Regions from separate parts of the Rahnella inusitata genome, predicted to be linked through region 4. Evidence: predicted binding sites of a transcription regulator. Region 4 holds the regulator's gene; each other region holds the start of a gene.
The links. Region 4 encodes CRP, which controls carbon source genes, mostly activating them, when cyclic AMP is high. Its sites were predicted from a motif close to ATGTGANNNNNNTCACAT; they were not measured.
Positions count from the first base shown of each region.

Region 1: the regulator CRP is predicted to act here: its motif matches at 2,821-2,838, upstream of I2123_RS16850 (ABC-F family ATPase).
Region 2: the regulator CRP is predicted to act here: its motif matches at 2,268-2,285, upstream of idnD (L-idonate 5-dehydrogenase).
Region 3: the regulator CRP is predicted to act here: its motif matches at 2,212-2,229, upstream of I2123_RS01705 (PTS sugar transporter subunit IIC).

Region 1 covers NZ_CP065024.1:3,584,852-3,589,058, forward strand. The annotation lists gene moeA (molybdopterin molybdotransferase MoeA) at 1-372, shown strand, start outside; gene moeB (molybdopterin-synthase adenylyltransferase MoeB) at 375-1,136, shown strand; gene I2123_RS16850 (ABC-F family ATPase) at 1,203-2,798, opposite strand; gene I2123_RS16855 (nucleoside-specific channel-forming protein Tsx) at 2,986-3,873, opposite strand.
Region 2 covers NZ_CP065024.1:493,649-497,855, forward strand. The annotation lists gene I2123_RS02290 (cysteine hydrolase family protein) at 1-352, opposite strand, end outside; gene I2123_RS02295 (DJ-1/PfpI family protein) at 472-1,068, opposite strand; gene idnD (L-idonate 5-dehydrogenase) at 1,164-2,195, opposite strand; gene I2123_RS02305 (benzoate/H(+) symporter BenE family transporter) at 2,329-3,510, opposite strand; gene I2123_RS02310 (GNAT family N-acetyltransferase) at 3,594-4,046, shown strand; gene I2123_RS02315 (GNAT family N-acetyltransferase) at 4,056-4,207, opposite strand, start outside.
Region 3 covers NZ_CP065024.1:356,941-361,147, forward strand. The annotation lists gene trmH (tRNA (guanosine(18)-2'-O)-methyltransferase TrmH) at 1-29, shown strand, start outside; gene recG (ATP-dependent DNA helicase RecG) at 26-2,107, shown strand; gene I2123_RS01705 (PTS sugar transporter subunit IIC) at 2,329-3,654, shown strand; gene gltS (sodium/glutamate symporter) at 3,722-4,207, opposite strand, start outside.
Region 4 covers NZ_CP065024.1:729,737-733,943, forward strand. The annotation lists gene argD (bifunctional acetylornithine/succinyldiaminopimelate transaminase) at 1-252, shown strand, start outside; gene I2123_RS03290 (YccS/YhfK family putative transporter) at 403-2,472, opposite strand; gene crp (cAMP-activated global transcriptional regulator CRP) at 2,540-3,172, opposite strand; gene I2123_RS03300 (OsmC family protein) at 3,534-3,941, shown strand; gene I2123_RS03305 (LysR substrate-binding domain-containing protein) at 3,943-4,207, opposite strand, start outside.

The sequences.
Region 1 (4,207 bases), 1.8 Mb from region 4:
AAGCTGAAAAACAGCTGGTTCTGCGGCCTGCCGGGCAATCCGGTCTCTGCGGCGCTGACGTTCTATCAGCTGGTGCAGCCGTTTATCGCCCAACTGGCTGGCCACACCGCGTGGCAGTTCCCGCCGCGTTTGCAGGCTGTCGCTGTCACGCCACTGAAAAAATCGGCGGGACGTCTCGATTTCCAGCGCGGCATTTACAGCACCAACGCACAAGGCCAGCTGGAAGTTCGCACCACTGGGCATCAGGGTTCGCATGTCTTCAGCTCCTTCAGTCAGGCCAATTGCTTTATCGTGCTTGAGCGTGATCGCGATAATGTCGCCGCCGGTGAAATCGTCGAAATCGAACCCTTCAACGCCCTGCTGCGGAGCTAAATATGACGACGCTGCCGGAACTGACGGACGCCGAAACCCTGCGTTACAACCGCCAGATCGTCCTGAAAGGGTTTGATTTTGATGGCCAGGAACAGCTGAAAGCCAGCCATGCGCTGATTGTCGGGCTGGGCGGATTAGGCTGCGCGGCGGCGCAATATCTGGCCGCCGCCGGTACCGGCACGCTGACGCTGCTGGATTTCGACACCGTCTCGCTTTCCAATCTGCAACGCCAGACGCTGCACACTGATGCGCGGATCGGCATGTCGAAAGTGGAATCTGCTGCGATAGCGCTGGCGGCAATCAATCCGCATATCCGGCTGAATCAGGTGAACGCGCAGGCGGATGACGCATTGCTCAGCGACCTGATCGCCGCCTGTGATGTGGTGGTCGATTGTACCGACAACGTCACGACGCGAAATCAGCTAAACAGTGAATGTTTTGCGCAAAAAAAACCGCTGGTTTCCGGCGCGGCTATCCGCATGGAGGGGCAGCTCAGCGTCTTCACCTACCAGCCGCAGGAGCCCTGCTATCGCTGCCTCAGCCGGTTGTTCGGGGAAAATGCGCTGACCTGTGTCGAGGCTGGCGTCATGGCACCTTTGGTTGGCACCATCGGCAGCTTGCAGGCGATGGAAACCATCAAGCTGCTGACAAAATTCGGAGACACTCCTCGCGGAAAACTGCTGATGTTCGATGGCATGACGATGCAATTTCGCGAGATGAAACTGATGAAAGATCCGCATTGCGAGGTGTGCGGTAGTCATTAATCCGCTGATTTTAGGTATAAAAAAAGTCCGCTAATTTCGCGGACTTTTTATTGGCATCAGCACTGATTAACTATTAATGCCCTGACTACGTAAATAATCTTCGTAGTTGCCGGAGAAGTCGATAACGCGGGTCGGCGTCATTTCCAGGATACGGGTCGCCAGTGAGCTCACGAATTCACGGTCGTGGGAAACGAAGATCAGCGTGCCTTCGTACATTTCCAGTGCCATGTTCAGTGACTCGATGGATTCCATATCAAGGTGGTTAGTTGGTTCATCCATAATCAGGATGTTTGGACGCTGCATCATCAGTTTCCCGAATAACATACGACCTTTCTCACCACCGGAAAGCACTTTCACTTTCTTCTTGATATCGTCCTGACCGAACAGCAGACGACCCAGAACACCGCGTACGGCCTGTTCATCATCTTTCTCGGATTTCCACTGGCTCATCCAGTCGAATACGTTCATGGAGTCATCGAATTCATATTCGTGATCCTGCGCGTAATAACCGATTTTAGAGTTTTCGGACCATTTCACTGAACCGGTTTCCGGCTCATGCTCACCGACCAGCGTTTTCAGCAGGGTCGATTTACCGATACCGTTCGCGCCCAGAATCGCGACTTTCTCGCCAACTTCCAGCATCAGGCCAAGGTTTTTAAACAGCGGACCGTTATCGAAACCTTTGGTGATTTTTTCCACTTCCAGTGCATTACGGAACAATTTCTTGTCCTGCTCGAAACGCATGTAAGGGTTCTGACGGCTTGACGCTTTGATTTCGTCGAGCTGAATTTTATCAATCTGACGGGCACGTGACGTCGCCTGTTTAGATTTGGAGGCGTTGGCGCTGAAGCGGCTAACGAAGGATTGCAGTTCAGCAATCTGCGCTTTCTTCTTGGCGTTGTTGGCGCTCAGAAGTTCACGGGCCTGCGTTGCCGCGGTCATGTATTCATCGTAGTTACCTGGATACACGCGCAGTTCGCCGTAGTCCAGATCCGCCATGTGCGTACAAACCATGTTCAGGAAGTGACGGTCATGCGAAATGATGATCATGGTGCTGTTACGTTCGTTCAGCACCTGCTCCAGCCAGCGAATGGTATCGATGTCCAGGTTGTTCGTTGGTTCGTCGAGCAGCAGAATTTCCGGGTCAGAGAACAACGCCTGCGCCAGCAATACACGCAGTTTAAAGCCCGGCGCGATTTCGCTCATCAGGCCGTAATGTTGTTCTACCGGAATGCCGACGCCGAGCAGCAGCTCGCCCGCGCGGGATTCAGCGCTGTAGCCGTCCATCTCACCGTATTCGACTTCCAGATCGGCCACTTTATAGCCGTCGGCTTCGCTCATTTCCGCCATCGCGTAAATGCGGTCGCGCTCTTCTTTCACGGCCCACAGTTCGTTGTGGCCCATGATCACGGTGTCCAGCACGGTGAACTCTTCGAAGGCGAACTGATCCTGACGTAATTTACCCAGACGCTCGTTCGGGTCGAGTACGACGTTACCCGCTGAAGGCACTAAGTCGCCACCGAGGATCTTCATGAAAGTGGATTTGCCACAACCGTTCGCGCCAATCAGGCCATAACGGTTACCGCCGCCAAATTTCACGTTAATGTTTTCAAATAACGGCTTGCTGCCGAATTGCATGGTGATGTTGTAAGTACTTAGCACAACGCTCGCTCTTAATTGGGAAATGTGATTTGGCGCGCATTATGCCACAACGGCGCGACGGGATCGCCTCTCGTTGTGTACAAATTTCACTCGATAGTAAAAAAATTCGTCATGCGCGGGAAAATGTCAGAAATATAAACATAAAAAAACCCGGCCTCAGCCGGGTTTTCCAATACAACTTCGGATATCAGAAGCTGTAACCGATCACGCCGTAGTAACCCCAGCCGGTAGATTTCACATCGAAATTACCGTTACCAAAGTTCAGCTCAGCGCCGTCAGCCCACTGGCCGCCGTTGTGGAAGTAACGCGCCACGAACGAGTAATGCCAGTGTGTGTAATTCAGCGAGAGGATATGGCTGGAGGCGATAGAGTTGTTAGAACGGGCTTTTTTGCCGTTCAGGTCACGGAAATCGTCGTCGCCCAGTGAAGAGCCCCAGTCAAAGTTGGTGAACCCGATGTAGCTCAGGTTGCCGCCCCACATTTCAGTCAACGGAACGAAATATTTCACTTTGAAACGGTATCCGTCCCAGCTGTTTTCGTTGGCCGCGCTGTAGTTTTCCCACTGGTATTTCGCATACACGTTCAGAGACAGGCTCATCGGCAAACCGGTGTCGATATCGGTGCCCAGACCCATGTACCAGGTGTTCTGACGGTTATCGCTGTCCGGGCCCATATCGTAGATATAGTTGTTGGCGAAGTACCATTCTTTGAACGGACCAAAGCTCAGATCAGTGCCGGTCAGCTTATCAATAGAGAAGCGAGGTTCGATCTCCATAAACAACGGTGAACCGTTTTTATCCCAGATACCGGTATCGTTGCCGTTACCCGCACCGAAGGTTTTAGGGATATCGATGTAGCCGTAGAAATCAAACCAGTCTTTGTGCGCAAACGCTTCATATTCGAGATAAACGTCGTTACGAATTGTCGGTCCGAAACGGGTATCGGCGCTACCTACAACGTTTACACTCTGGTGCCACCAGTCGGAAACAAATTCGCCCTTGCTATCATCAGCGAGCACGGTCGCGCTGTAGGACAAAGCCATCAAAGCGCCTGCTGCAATAATTTTATTTTTCATATTTTTACCAGAAGCGGGGGAGGAACAACGCCTTGCCACTTTCAGACGTTGCATATATCAAACCCTAAAACTGTGATCCGCAACCGATTGCTGCATATAGTTCAAAGAACATGCAATTACCAGCGACTTCCTACAAGAGTTAACTTTTCTTAGCTAATAAATAGATTTGGTCAAGGTTTGTCAATTTGTGTTTCATTCTGATACATCCTCAATGTGACACCGATCACATATATGTTTCAGAACGATTTCATTCACCCGACAGAGAGTGAAAAAAACACCTGTGCGATTATTCATCAATCGTTATTTGTCATGCTATAATCATGACAATTAACGA
Region 2 (4,207 bases), 240 kb from region 4:
TCTCGCAGCACTGTTCAGTGCGCATCCCGGCGATGATCAGATGTGTGATGCCTTCTTCGCGCAGCCATGCGTCCAGCCCGGACTCCAGCAACGCGTTATGCACGTTTTTGTGAACAGTTTTTTGCGGCGTATGGCTGAGGAATGTCATCGGTGTGACCAGCCCGGACGCCAGTGAGAACACGCCTTCCGCGTTAACGTGGAACACATCCACGACCGGCACATTGCGCGTCTGGCAACCGTCAATCAGGCGGGTTAGCGCCTCACTGAAAGCCGGTAAGTCATTCTGTTGCCAGAAATCTTTGTGCTCAAACGAGCGTTGAACGTCGATGTTTAACAGGGCGCTTTTTGTCATTTCCGGACTCCATCTGGTGAGTGTGAAACCAGTGTGCGCCTGAAAAAGAGGCGGGAGAATGCCAAAAACGGACATGATGCTGACCGCAGCGGACGACCTGCGCCGTCCGCTGAAAGCGATCAGATTTTTTGGTTAGCGCGCCAGTGGTGATAATCGATGTGGTCGGCCTGAAAATCGGTGGCTTCGGCATTGCCGGTCAGGCGGTACGCCAGCTGGAAAGCAAAATCGAATGCCAGCCCTAATCCCTTTCCGCTCAGCAAATTGCCGTCTTCGACGAAGGACTGATTCACATAAACGCCGTCTTTGACGTCTTTGTATAAATCGCCGGAACAGACGTAGCGACGCCCTTTCAGCAGCCCGTTGCCGCCGAGCACACGCGCAGCGGCGGAACATAGCGGACAAATCAGTTTACCGGCCTCGTCGTGGCGACGGACAAATTCGACCACCTCTCTGCTGGCCGCCAGCGCCACGGAACCTTCGGGACCGCCGGGCATCACCACCGCGTCAAACACGCGATCGCCCTGCGCGCTCAGCAACGCATTAGCCTGCATCTGAATGCCGTGATAACTGCGTAGCATCTGACTTTTCTGACACGCCAGCGTGGTGACCTGAATCTCCAGTCGCTCAAGAATATCGAGCACAATCACCGCTTCGCCTTCTTCAAATCCGTCTGCCAGCAGCAGGGCGACCTGCTTTTTCGGGGTTTCCTTCGCCATAATCAATCTCCTCTGAATGATAAAATCAGAGGAGATAATAAAATGAAACGATGTTTTGATATTGTGAGTTGAGTGGCAGACCGCAAAATTGCAGGTTAGAAAACCAGCTGAACTTTTGAGGCTTTGGATTTATCCAGTGCGAATTCCATGGCCTCCAGCAGATCGCCCTGTGGGAATTCGGCGGAGAGCAACGGCATCGGGTCGACCGTTTTATTCGCCAGCCATTCCACCGCCGTATTGAATTCTTCGGTGAAGCGGAAGCTGCCGACCCAGTTAATTTCCCTGGCAATCAGCATCATCAGCGGGAATTCATTGACCACCGGCCCCATCCCGACCTGCACCAGCGTACCGCGCGCGCGGGTGACTTCCAGACAGCGGCGGATAGAAGAAGGGTGGCCGGAAGCATCGAAGGACACATCGAAAAAGCCTTTGTCTGCCTGATACGCGGAGAAATCGCCCTGTGCGGCATCCAGCGCTTTGCCCGCACCGACGGCCAGTGCCAGTGTGCGGCAGCGTTCGCTCGGGTCGGTGACCACGATCTGTGCCGCGCCTTTGGCTTTTGCCGCCAGCACGATGAGGCAGCCAATCGGCCCGACACCGGACACAAACACCGTTTTACCCCTTATATCACCGGCCTGATTCACGGCGTGAATAGCAACGGCCAGCGGTTCGGCGAATACCATCAGCCGGTCACTGACCTGATTGTCGTAAGGAATGCACTGCTCGCTGTCGACGATTTTGTACTGCGTGAAGGCGCCGTTGATGTGCGGGAAATACATCGCGCTGCCGAAAAATTTCATCGTCGTGCATTGGTTTTCGTCGCCGGACAGGCAGTATTTACAGGCTTTGCACGGCTTGCTTGGGTTGAGCGCCACTTTCTGGCCGGGCTGTAAACGCGGGTTGTCAGATTTCTCCACCACACCGACCACTTCATGGCCGAGCACCATGGCTTCGCGCACTTTGAAATCACCGACCGCACCATGTTCGTAGTAATGCAGATCGGAGCCGCAGATGCCACCGCGGGTAATTTTCACCAAAGTGCCCTGGCCTGTGTAATCGATGGTCTGGTCGATCACCGAAACGTCTTTTTTCCCGGTCACGACGCAGGATTGCGTGGCAATAGTCATGGATTTCTCGCTCTTTAAAGGGGGCGTGTGTTGCCTGATTATCCCCAGTAAAGAGCGTTTGGACGGTGAAAAATGTGATCGCCATCACTTTGCGCCGTGTTACGAAAACCTGTTACCCATAACTTGAACGGACTCATCTTTTTCGCGCCGGAATACTCAGAATCAGATGGGTGATCACACCGCCGGCCAGCCCCCAGAATGCCGATCCGACACCCAGCAGTGTGACGCCGGAGGCGGTGATCAGAAACGTGATGATAGCCGCGTCGCGCTGCTGTTCGTTTTCCAGTGCGCGATACAGACTTCCGGCAATCGTTCCGAGCAACGCCAGACCGGCGATGGTGTGGATTAGCGCCTCAGGTAGCGCGGTAAAGACCATGCCAATCGATCCGCCAAACACACCGGCAATCAGATAAAACACGCCTGCCGCAACGGCGGCCATATAACGCTTTTTCGGATCGGGATGAATATCCTCGCCCATACAAATCGCGGCGGTAATGGCGGCGATACAGACGGTAAAACCGCCGAACGGTGCAAGAATCAGCGCAGTCAGTGCGGTCCATGTAATTAATGGCGAAACCGGCAGGTTGTAACCGTGCGCTTTCAGCGTGGCGATGCCGGGTGCGTTTTGCGACGCCATTGTGACGACGAAGAAAGGAATGCCGATACCGACAATTGAGGAAAGCGTGAAATGCGGCATCACGAATTCCGGCGTGGCAAAGGTCAGCGTCTGGCCGTGCAGCGCGATATCGCCCTGTAATCCGGCCACGATAAGCCCTGCTGCCAGCGCGAGCACCACGGCGTAACGGGGCATAGCGCGTTTCGCCAGCAGATAAACCAGACACATCGTTCCCGCCAGCGCGAAATTGCTTTGCAGTGACGTGAAGGCGTTCAGCCCGAACCGCAGCAGAATCCCGCCGAGCATCGCGGCTGAGAGCGCCTGCGGAATGTAATGCATCAGTCTGGCGAATAATCCGGTGACACCGCACAGCAGAATCAGCCCGGTGGCAAACACGAAAACGCCAATCGCTTCGTTGATCGAGGTGCCGGGCAGGCTGGTCACCAGCAGCGCCGCGCCGGGCGTTGACCAGGCGGTGACCACCGGCGTGCGGTAATACAGCGACAATCCGATGCTGGTCACGCCCATGCCGAGGCCGAGCATACTCAGCCAGCCGCCAATCTGTCCCGCAGTGGCCCCTGCCGCTTCTGCCGCCTGAAAGATAATCGCCGCCGAGCTGGTATATCCGACTAAGACGGCGACAAATCCGGCGATCACCGCCGAAAACGTGAGATCTCTGACGTTAAAACGTGACGACATGGCTGAAAAATCCTTCTGGCGAAAAGAACGGCAGTTGCAATAAACTGGATAGAGATTACTTATATTTAACAGAGAGAAAGCCCATGAGCCAATCTGATCACATTGTTATCCGCCCGTTAACACCCGCTGACCGTGAAGGCTGGGAAACGCTGTGGCGGGGTTATCTCGATTTTTATCTGTCGAAGCTCGATCCTTCGCAGTTTGATTTCACGTTCCGGCGTCTCTCGGACCCGGAGTACGCGGGCATGTTTGGCTTTGTGGCGGAGTATCAGGGGAAACTGGTCGGGCTGGTGAACTGTCTGAATCACGATCACGGCTGGCACCTGCAACAGGTCGTGTATTTGCAGGATTTATACGTCGATGACAGCGCACGCAAGCTGGGGATCGGACAGAAGCTGATTGAAGCGGTGTACGCTTACGCTGACGAGAACGACAAAGCCAACGTTTACTGGATGACGCAAACCACCAACCACACCGCACGCAAATTGTATGACCGGGTAGGGCAGCCGACCAACTTTATGAAATATATCCGTTAAACGGCGCGCTTAACTCGTTTTTAACGTTTTCACCATGGTCAGATTGGTGGGTGCATAGCCCAGGCTGGTATACAACGCCTGGGCAGCGCTGTTGTGATAAAACACATTCAGCCCGATGGATTTCAAACCCAGCTCGCGCACTTTCCCTTCCAGCTGTAAAA
Region 3 (4,207 bases), 370 kb from region 4:
CGATGCAAATGACGGTCAAAAAAAGATGAAAGGCCGCCTGCTCGACGCCATCCCACTCACGTCACTTTCTGGCGTCGGAGCCAGTCAGGCAGACAAACTCGCTAAGCTCGGCCTTGAAACTATTCAGGATTTACTGCTTCACCTTCCCCTGCGCTATGAAGACCGCACCCGTCTGTACGCCATAAGCGATTTACAACCCGGACTGTTTGCCACCATTGAAGGCGAAGTACTGCGCAGTGATATCAGCTTTGGTCGTCGCAGAATGCTGACCTGTCAGATCAGTGATGGCACCGGGCTGGTCACACTGCGCTTCTTCAACTTCAACGCCGCGATGAAAAACAGCCTGGCCGCAGGCCGACGTGTGACCGCATATGGCGAAATCAAACGCGGCACGATTGGCGCGGAAATAATTCATCCCGAATACCGCATTCAGGGCGAAAACAGCGAAGTCGTTTTGCAGGAGTCGCTGACGCCTGTTTATCCAACCACCGAAGGCATTCGTCAGGCGACGCTGCGCAAACTGACCGATCAGGCGCTTGAACTCCTTGATACTGTTCCTATCGTCGAGCTATTGCCGGAAGAGCTAAGCCGCTCGTTGATTTCATTGCCTGAGGCACTGCATCTTCTGCATCGCCCACCTCCGGACATTCAGCTTGCCGACCTCGAGAAAGGTCATCATCCGGCACAGCGCCGTCTGATAATGGAAGAGTTACTGGCGCACAATCTCAGCATGCTGGCCGTGCGCGCTGGTACGCAAAGTTATAAAGCGTTGCCGTTACATCACGACGATCGCCTGAAAAAACAGTTCCTCGCTTCTCTCCCGTTCAGCCCTACCGGTGCGCAAGATCGCGTTGTTGCCGAAATTGAGCAGGATCTGGCAAAAAGTTATCCGATGATGCGTCTGGTGCAGGGCGATGTCGGCTCAGGTAAAACGCTGGTCGCTGCTCTCGCCGCACTTTGCGCCATCGCGCAGGGGCAGCAGGTCGGCCTGATGGCACCGACGGAGTTACTCGCCGAACAGCACGCCAATAACTTCCGCCAGTGGTTCGAACCGCTGGGAATTCAGGTTGGCTGGCTGGCGGGTAAGCAAAAAGGCAAAGCCCGGCAGGCGCAGCAGGAAGCGATTGCCAGCGGCCAGGTATCTATGGTGGTCGGCACTCATGCCATCTTCCAGGAACAGGTACTTTTCTCCTCGTTATCTCTGGTGATCATTGATGAACAACACCGTTTTGGTGTTCATCAGCGCCTGGCACTGTGGGAGAAAGGGTTGCAGCAAGGCTTTCACCCGCATCAGTTAATTATGACCGCCACTCCAATTCCACGAACGCTGGCGATGACCGCTTACGCCGATCTGGATACCTCGGTGATTGATGAGTTACCGCCGGGACGCACGCCGGTGACCACCGTTGCCATCCCGGATACGCGCCGCAGCGACATAATCAGCCGCGTAAAAAGTGCCTGTGAGCTGGAAAATCGTCAGGCCTATTGGGTCTGTACGCTTATCGAAGAATCAGAAATGCTTGAAGCACAGGCGGCAGAAGCCACATGGGAAGGTCTGAAAGAAGCGCTACCTGCGCTGAATATCGGGTTGGTTCATGGCCGTATGAAGGCGCAGGAAAAACAGGCCGTCATGCAGGCGTTCAAAAAAGGCGAAGTACAGCTGCTGGTGGCAACGACCGTGATTGAAGTGGGAGTCGACGTGCCGAATGCCAGCCTGATGATCATCGAAAACCCCGAGCGGCTGGGTTTAGCGCAGTTGCATCAGTTACGTGGCCGCGTTGGCCGTGGTGCGGTGGCTTCTCACTGTGTACTGTTATACAAAACGCCGCTCAGCAAGACCGCACAGAAACGTTTGCAGGTTTTGCGCGACAGTAACGATGGCTTTGTCATTGCTCAGCAGGATTTAGAAATTCGTGGTCCGGGTGAATTGCTGGGTACGCGTCAGACCGGCAGCGCCGAGTTCAAAGTGGCCGATCTGCTTCGCGATCAGGCGATGATCCCGGATGTGCAGCGTATCGCCCGCTATCTTCAGCAACAATTCCCCGAACATGCCAAAGCGTTGATAGAACGCTGGCTGCCGGAAAGAGTACGTTACACCAACGCCTGATCCCTCCTTTTTTGGCCAAAACATCATTAAAAATGATGTTTCCTTAATAACTATTCCTCAGACTTTTGTTCAAAAATCGTCCTCAACCTCTTTCTTCCCTGGTTATTTGATGACCTTCACAGACTCGCACAAAGTCTGTAACCGGTTTCACACTCCGCATCTACACTGATGATAATTAAGGCAACCCTGCGTGATTTCTTCACCATAAGGCCAATATCATTATGAGCATCAGCCAGTCTCTGTTTCAGTTTATCGAACAAAAAATTAGTCCGTTCGCAGCTCGCTTGTCCTCTCAACGTCATGTTATGGCGGTGCGTGACGGCTTTATTTCAGCAATGCCGTTTATGATTGTCGGCTCGTTTCTGCTGGTTTTCGTACATCCGCCTTTTTCGCCGGAATCCTCCTGGGAGTTTGCCCGCAGCTGGTTGGCGTTATCGGCGAAATATGAGCTCCAGATACTGACGCCGTTCAATATGACGATGGGCATCATGTCGATCTACATCGCGGCTTCCATTGCCTACAACCTGGCGAGAAGCTACAAACTTGACCCATTTATGACGGCTATGCTGTCGCTGATGTCGTTCCTGTTAGTCGCCGCGCCGCAGGTTGATAAAAAGATGTCGACGGAGGCGCTGGGCGGTGTGGGTATTTTCACCGCGATATTGGTCGCGATTTATGTCACCGAACTGACGCGGCTGCTGAAGAAATACAATATCGGCATTCGCCTTCCCGAACAGGTACCTTCAAACATCAAACATTCGTTTGATCTGCTGATCCCGATTATTGCCGTAGTGATTACACTGTTCCCGATCAGTTTGCTGGTGCAGTCAGGCTTTGACATGCTGCTACCACAGGCCATCATGGCACTGTTTGAACCGCTGATTTCCGCCGCAGACTCGCTTCCGGCTATTCTGGTGGCGGTGCTGATTTGTCATCTGCTATGGTTTGCCGGGATCCACGGCTCGGCGATTGTCTCGGGGATGTTGCAGGCGTTCTGGCTGACCAATCTCGGGCTGAATCAGACCGCGCTGGCCGCCGGATTGCCGATGACGCACATCATGACTGAGGCGTTCTGGAATTTCCTGATCGTCATTGGCGGTTCTGGCGCCACAATCGGGCTGGTGCTGCTGTTCTGCCGCAGTAAGTCGGCACATCTGCGTACCATGGGGAAACTCAGTCTGGTGCCAAGCTGTTTTAACATCAACGAGCCGGTCATCTTCGGTACCCCAATCGTAATGAATCCGGTATTTTTCATCCCCTTCCTGCTGGCTCCGATGGTCAATGCCGTGATCGCTTATCTGGCCGTTTCCACCGATCTTCTCCCGCACATGATCTCACTGGTTCCGTGGACGTCTCCGGCGCCGATTGGCGCAGCCTGGGCGATGGGCTGGGATTTCAAAGTGTCGATTTTGGTCATCATGCTGATGGCCCTGTCTATGATGATTTACTACCCGTTCTTCAAAGTCTACGAGAAGCAGTTACTGACTCAGGAGAAAGCAGCGGAAGCCGAAGAAGTGTTTACTGAGCAAGCTGACGCAGCGAATTAAGCAAATTTGAAGTGATGAATCGGGCACAAAATATTGGTTTTTGTGCCCTTTTTTTTTGCTAAGGCCGTTAAGCAATCGCCGGGAAGACCGGCAGCATCAGGAACAATTTAATGACGATGGCATTGGCGATATCAAGGAAGAACGCGCCGACCATAGGAACAACTAAAAATGCCAGATGCGAAGGGCCAAACTGGTTAGTGATCGCCTGCATATTAGCAATCGCCGTTGGCGTTGCGCCCAGACCAAAACCGCAGTGGCCTGCCGCCAGCACCGCTGCATCGTAATTTTTGCCCATCACGCGATAGGTAACGAAAATCGCATACAGTGCCATCGCGATAGTCTGCACGAGCAGGATGGCCATCATCGGCAACGCGAGCGACGCCATTTCCCAGAGTTTGAGGCTCATGAGCGCCATCGCCAGAAACAGCGACAGACTGACGTTACCGAGCACCGAGACCGCACGGTCAAATACGCGGTAGAAACCCAGCCATGCCAGAAGATTACTCAGGATCACGCCAACAAACAGAACACAGACAAAGGTCGGAATTTCGAA
Region 4 (4,207 bases):
GGCATTAACCAGAAATATCACATCTTTAAAGAATTCCGTGGTCAGGGGTTACTGATTGGCGCTGAACTCTCAGACGGCTTCAAAAACCGCGCCGGAGAGTTTCATGCGGCGGCTGCCGAATTCGGGCTGATGATGCTGATCGCGGGACCGAATGTGATGCGGTTTGCCCCTTCACTGGTTATCGACTTCGCGGATATTGAAGAGGGGATGGGGCGGTTTGAGAAAGCCGTAGATAAAGTTGTCGGGGGATAATCCCTACATCCCATTTTAAATACGCAACCGAGAAAATTTCGGTTTCTCACTCGCAGTGATCACATGATTTTCTGCTCGGTGCCCTCCGGTGTGTTCCTCCCCCTTCGCAGGGGAGGAGCAAAGCACTACTCGGTCTGGCTCCAACCCCTTTCACGCCTTGCGCGTCAACCAGATCCCATGATGCGGTCTCTGCTTCCACGCCAGTGATGAAATTGTATGCATGACGCTCAGATGTGATATCACGCGCCGCAGATGGCGCTCCATCTCGGTCAGCGGCATATCCGGGTGTAACTCCGGAGCGTTGATGAGGGTGTTCTCGCTGCTCGGACCGTCGTAGATCAGCCGCTGCTGGCAGCTTTGCAGCGCGATTTCACAACTCTGCAAATACTCCGTCGCCAGAGCCTCCGGCAGCATGTAATGCTCGCGGGCCAGAATGGTCATGGCGTTGATGTGCTCGACCACAAACTGACTGTGCGTTACCCACAGACGCATATCTGCAAGATAATGCGAGTTAAATCCCGGTTCCTGCATTGCCTGATTCAGCGAGGTGAACAGCTTGTTATGCGCCTGATTGACCTGCATACGGGCATAGGCCAGTTTTACAGCGTCTGGATTATCTTGCAGGAGTAAGCGGATCGCATCCTGGTAGGTTGCCAGCGCCTGATGGGCATTTTGACGCAACAATCCGCTTTGCCACTGCGGCCATAGCCAGATAGTCCCGCCGAAGGCCAGTGCGCAGCCGATAAGCGTATCGATAAGCCTTGGCACCAGAAAGTGTACGCCGTTCATCGCCAGCAGTTGCAGCGTGTAGACCGCCGTGACCGTCATCCCGACCATCGCCAGCCCGTAGTTTTTACGCAGCACCGTGTACGACACCAGCGTCACCACCAGCATGCAGAACAAGGTAATGCCCTCAGGCAGCTCAAGTTTCAGCAATCCGGCGGCGATCAGTAATCCGGCCAGCGTGCCGAGCGCACGGTGCTGGATCCGCACGCGGGTGGCGTTGTAGCCGTTCTGGCTTACCAGCATGATGGTAAGCAAAATCCAGTAGGGTTTCGGCAGATTGAAGAACAAACCAAGACTGCTGCCGATCGCCAGAATAATGCCAAGCCGCGCTGCGTTGCGCAGGGCGATAGATTTGAAAGACAGATAACTTTTCAGCGCCAGCCAGAAAGGCAGACGCGGCTGAGAGTTCATCAGATCACGGCGGTACAGCGGGCGCTGGGTGCGCAGCAGGCGTGCAATGCGGCTGAAATGGTAATAGCAGAACTGGCCGACCGGATTTTCCGGATTGCGTGCGGCGATTTTTTCCAGCGCCGCCAATTCGTTGGCCATCGTGAAACGCGCGGACAGCCGGTGATAAAGAATGTCGTCGGCAATGACGCGCAGCCGGGCGGAAATCACCTGCGCATTGCGGCGGATCACCGCTTCGGCATGGCTTTCTTCCACCAGTTTTTGTACTTCTTCCGGCTGATGCAGACTGACCGTGATGTGCTCCTGCAAATCCAGCGCCACCTGAAAACGCTGGAACAGTCGCTTGTGGTGATGATGATGGCCGTGCTGCGGCAGCATGTGCAACTGCTGATAGAGCAGGGCAATAAGATCGATGACCTGCTGCTGACGCTTAAGCAGCGGCGGTAAGGCGGTTTCCGGATCGATATGCTGCGTCAGCAGGCTGTATTTGGCTTCGAAATAATCAGCCAGTTGCAGATAGAGCTGGCTGAGAGTTTCGCGCATCGGCTGCTCTTTGGAGATGCGAAACCACGCCCAGTTGAACAGGCCATACCAGGCAGTGCCTGCAGCGAACAGCGCGGGAGCCTGCCACATCGGCCTGACGCCGACCATGCTCAGGGTAAAGATGGTCGCCACCAGTGCGCCGGGCAACAGTCGCGCATGCAGCGGGCTGATTTCACCGGTGACGCCGAGCAGCAAAGCCAGCGAGAGCATGATGAGCGGCAGCGGGATGTGCCAGTTTTCCATCATCAGTTGCAGCAAGATACTGCTGATCGCAAACAGCGAACCACCAATGAAGAGACGTTTGAAGAAGCGTTTGTGCGGCGTATCAAGACCGGCGACGTTACAGCAGGCAGGGCAGAGGGAGAACAGCAAGCCCATTTGCAGATTCCCGAACAGCCAGCACAGGCCGACCGGCAAACATAACACCAGCGTCTGGCGCAGTGCGTAATTCACTTCGGGGTGATAAAACAGCCTTCTCCACAGCGTCATAGCGGAAGCTTAGCCCATAAAAAAGGCGCGACAGTAAGCTGCCGCGCCAATTTTTGAGGGATTAACGTGTGCCGTAGACGACAATCGTTTTACCGTGTGCGGAGATCAGGCTCTGATCTTCCAGCATTTTAAGAATGCGGCCGACGGTTTCACGAGAGCAACCGACGATCTGACCGATTTCCTGGCGGGTGATTTTAATCTGCATCCCGTCCGGGTGGGTCATTGCATCTGGCTGTTTGGCCAGATTCAGCAAGGTTTGAGCGATACGGCCCGTTACGTCGAGGAAAGCAAGGTTACCGACTTTCTCAGACGTCATTTGCAGACGGTTTGCCATCTGCGCGGAGAGGCGCATCAGAATGTCCGGGTTAACCTGAATCAGCTGGCGGAATTTTTTATAAGAAATTTCAGCCACTTCACAGGCAGTTTTAGCACGTACCCAGGCACTGCGTTCCTGACCTTCTTCGAAGAGTCCCAGCTCGCCGATGAAGTCACCTTGGTTAAGGTAGGAAAGTATCATCTCTTTGCCTTCTTCATCTTTAATCAGGACGGCAACCGACCCTTTCACGATGTAGTAAAGCGTTTCGGCTTTTTCACCTTGGTGAATCAGCGTACTTTTAGAAGGATACTTATGTATATGACAGTGAGACAGGAACCATTCAAGAGTCGGGTCTGTTTGTGGCTTGCCGAGAACCATTTGCTATTATCCTCTGTTATTATCGCTGCCCAAATTACAGGGCTCAGAGTTCCCTGTACGGCGTCTGAATATTAATGCGCCCTTTCAGCATATAGCTCTCCAGAAATGCTGCAAGCGGATGTCGGAGTGAAACCGGCTGTATATTGCCGTTATCACCTTGGGTTCTGTTCTTAAACCGCGAAAACCGTCACCGCAATTTGCTGGAAAGTATGTTTCGGCTTTGTTTGTAACACAGGTTTGCAATGCTGTCTTGTGTTGTCTCGCTTCAGCATGATGGCGATCGGGTTACGTTGCCAGTTTTTAGGTGAAAGGGTAGTCTGGGGTGAAAATTTGATTCTTAAGAGCGCCGGGAGATAAGCAAATGCACGCACGCGTAAAATGGGTGGAAGGTCTGACGTTTTTAGGTGAATCAGCGTCAGGGCATCAGGTTTTGATGGACGGCAATGCAGGCGATAAAGCCCCGAGCCCGATGGAAATGCTGCTGATGTCAGCGGGTGGCTGCAGCGCGATCGACGTGGTGTCGATTTTGCAAAAAGGCCGTAACGATGTTCGCGATTGTGAAGTAAAACTGACGTCAGAACGTCGCGAAGAAGCGCCGCGTCTGTTCACGCACATCAATCTGCATTTTATCGTCACCGGCAAAGCGTTGACCGATAAGATTGTAGAGCGCGCCGTCAGCCTCTCCGCCGAGAAATATTGTTCTGTTTCTCTGATGCTCGGCAAAGCGGCCACGATTACCCATAGTTTTGAAGTGATCGAAGCGGAATAAGTCATGTCCAGTCATATGACTGGCACTGATTGCGCAGTAAATCCAAAAATCGCCGCGCGGCAAACGTCAGCGGCGATTTTTGCGAATAGAGCACGCAATATTCTGCCTGTGGCAGGGTGTCGATATTGAGCAGACACAGTTGCTCCTGCAAACCGAACGGCGCACGCATCGCCCGCGCCACGATGGTCAGATAGTCCGACTGCAACACCATATTCAGCCCGCACACCACCGAGTCGGTGCGCACCGGTGTTTCACTTCCCGCCTGA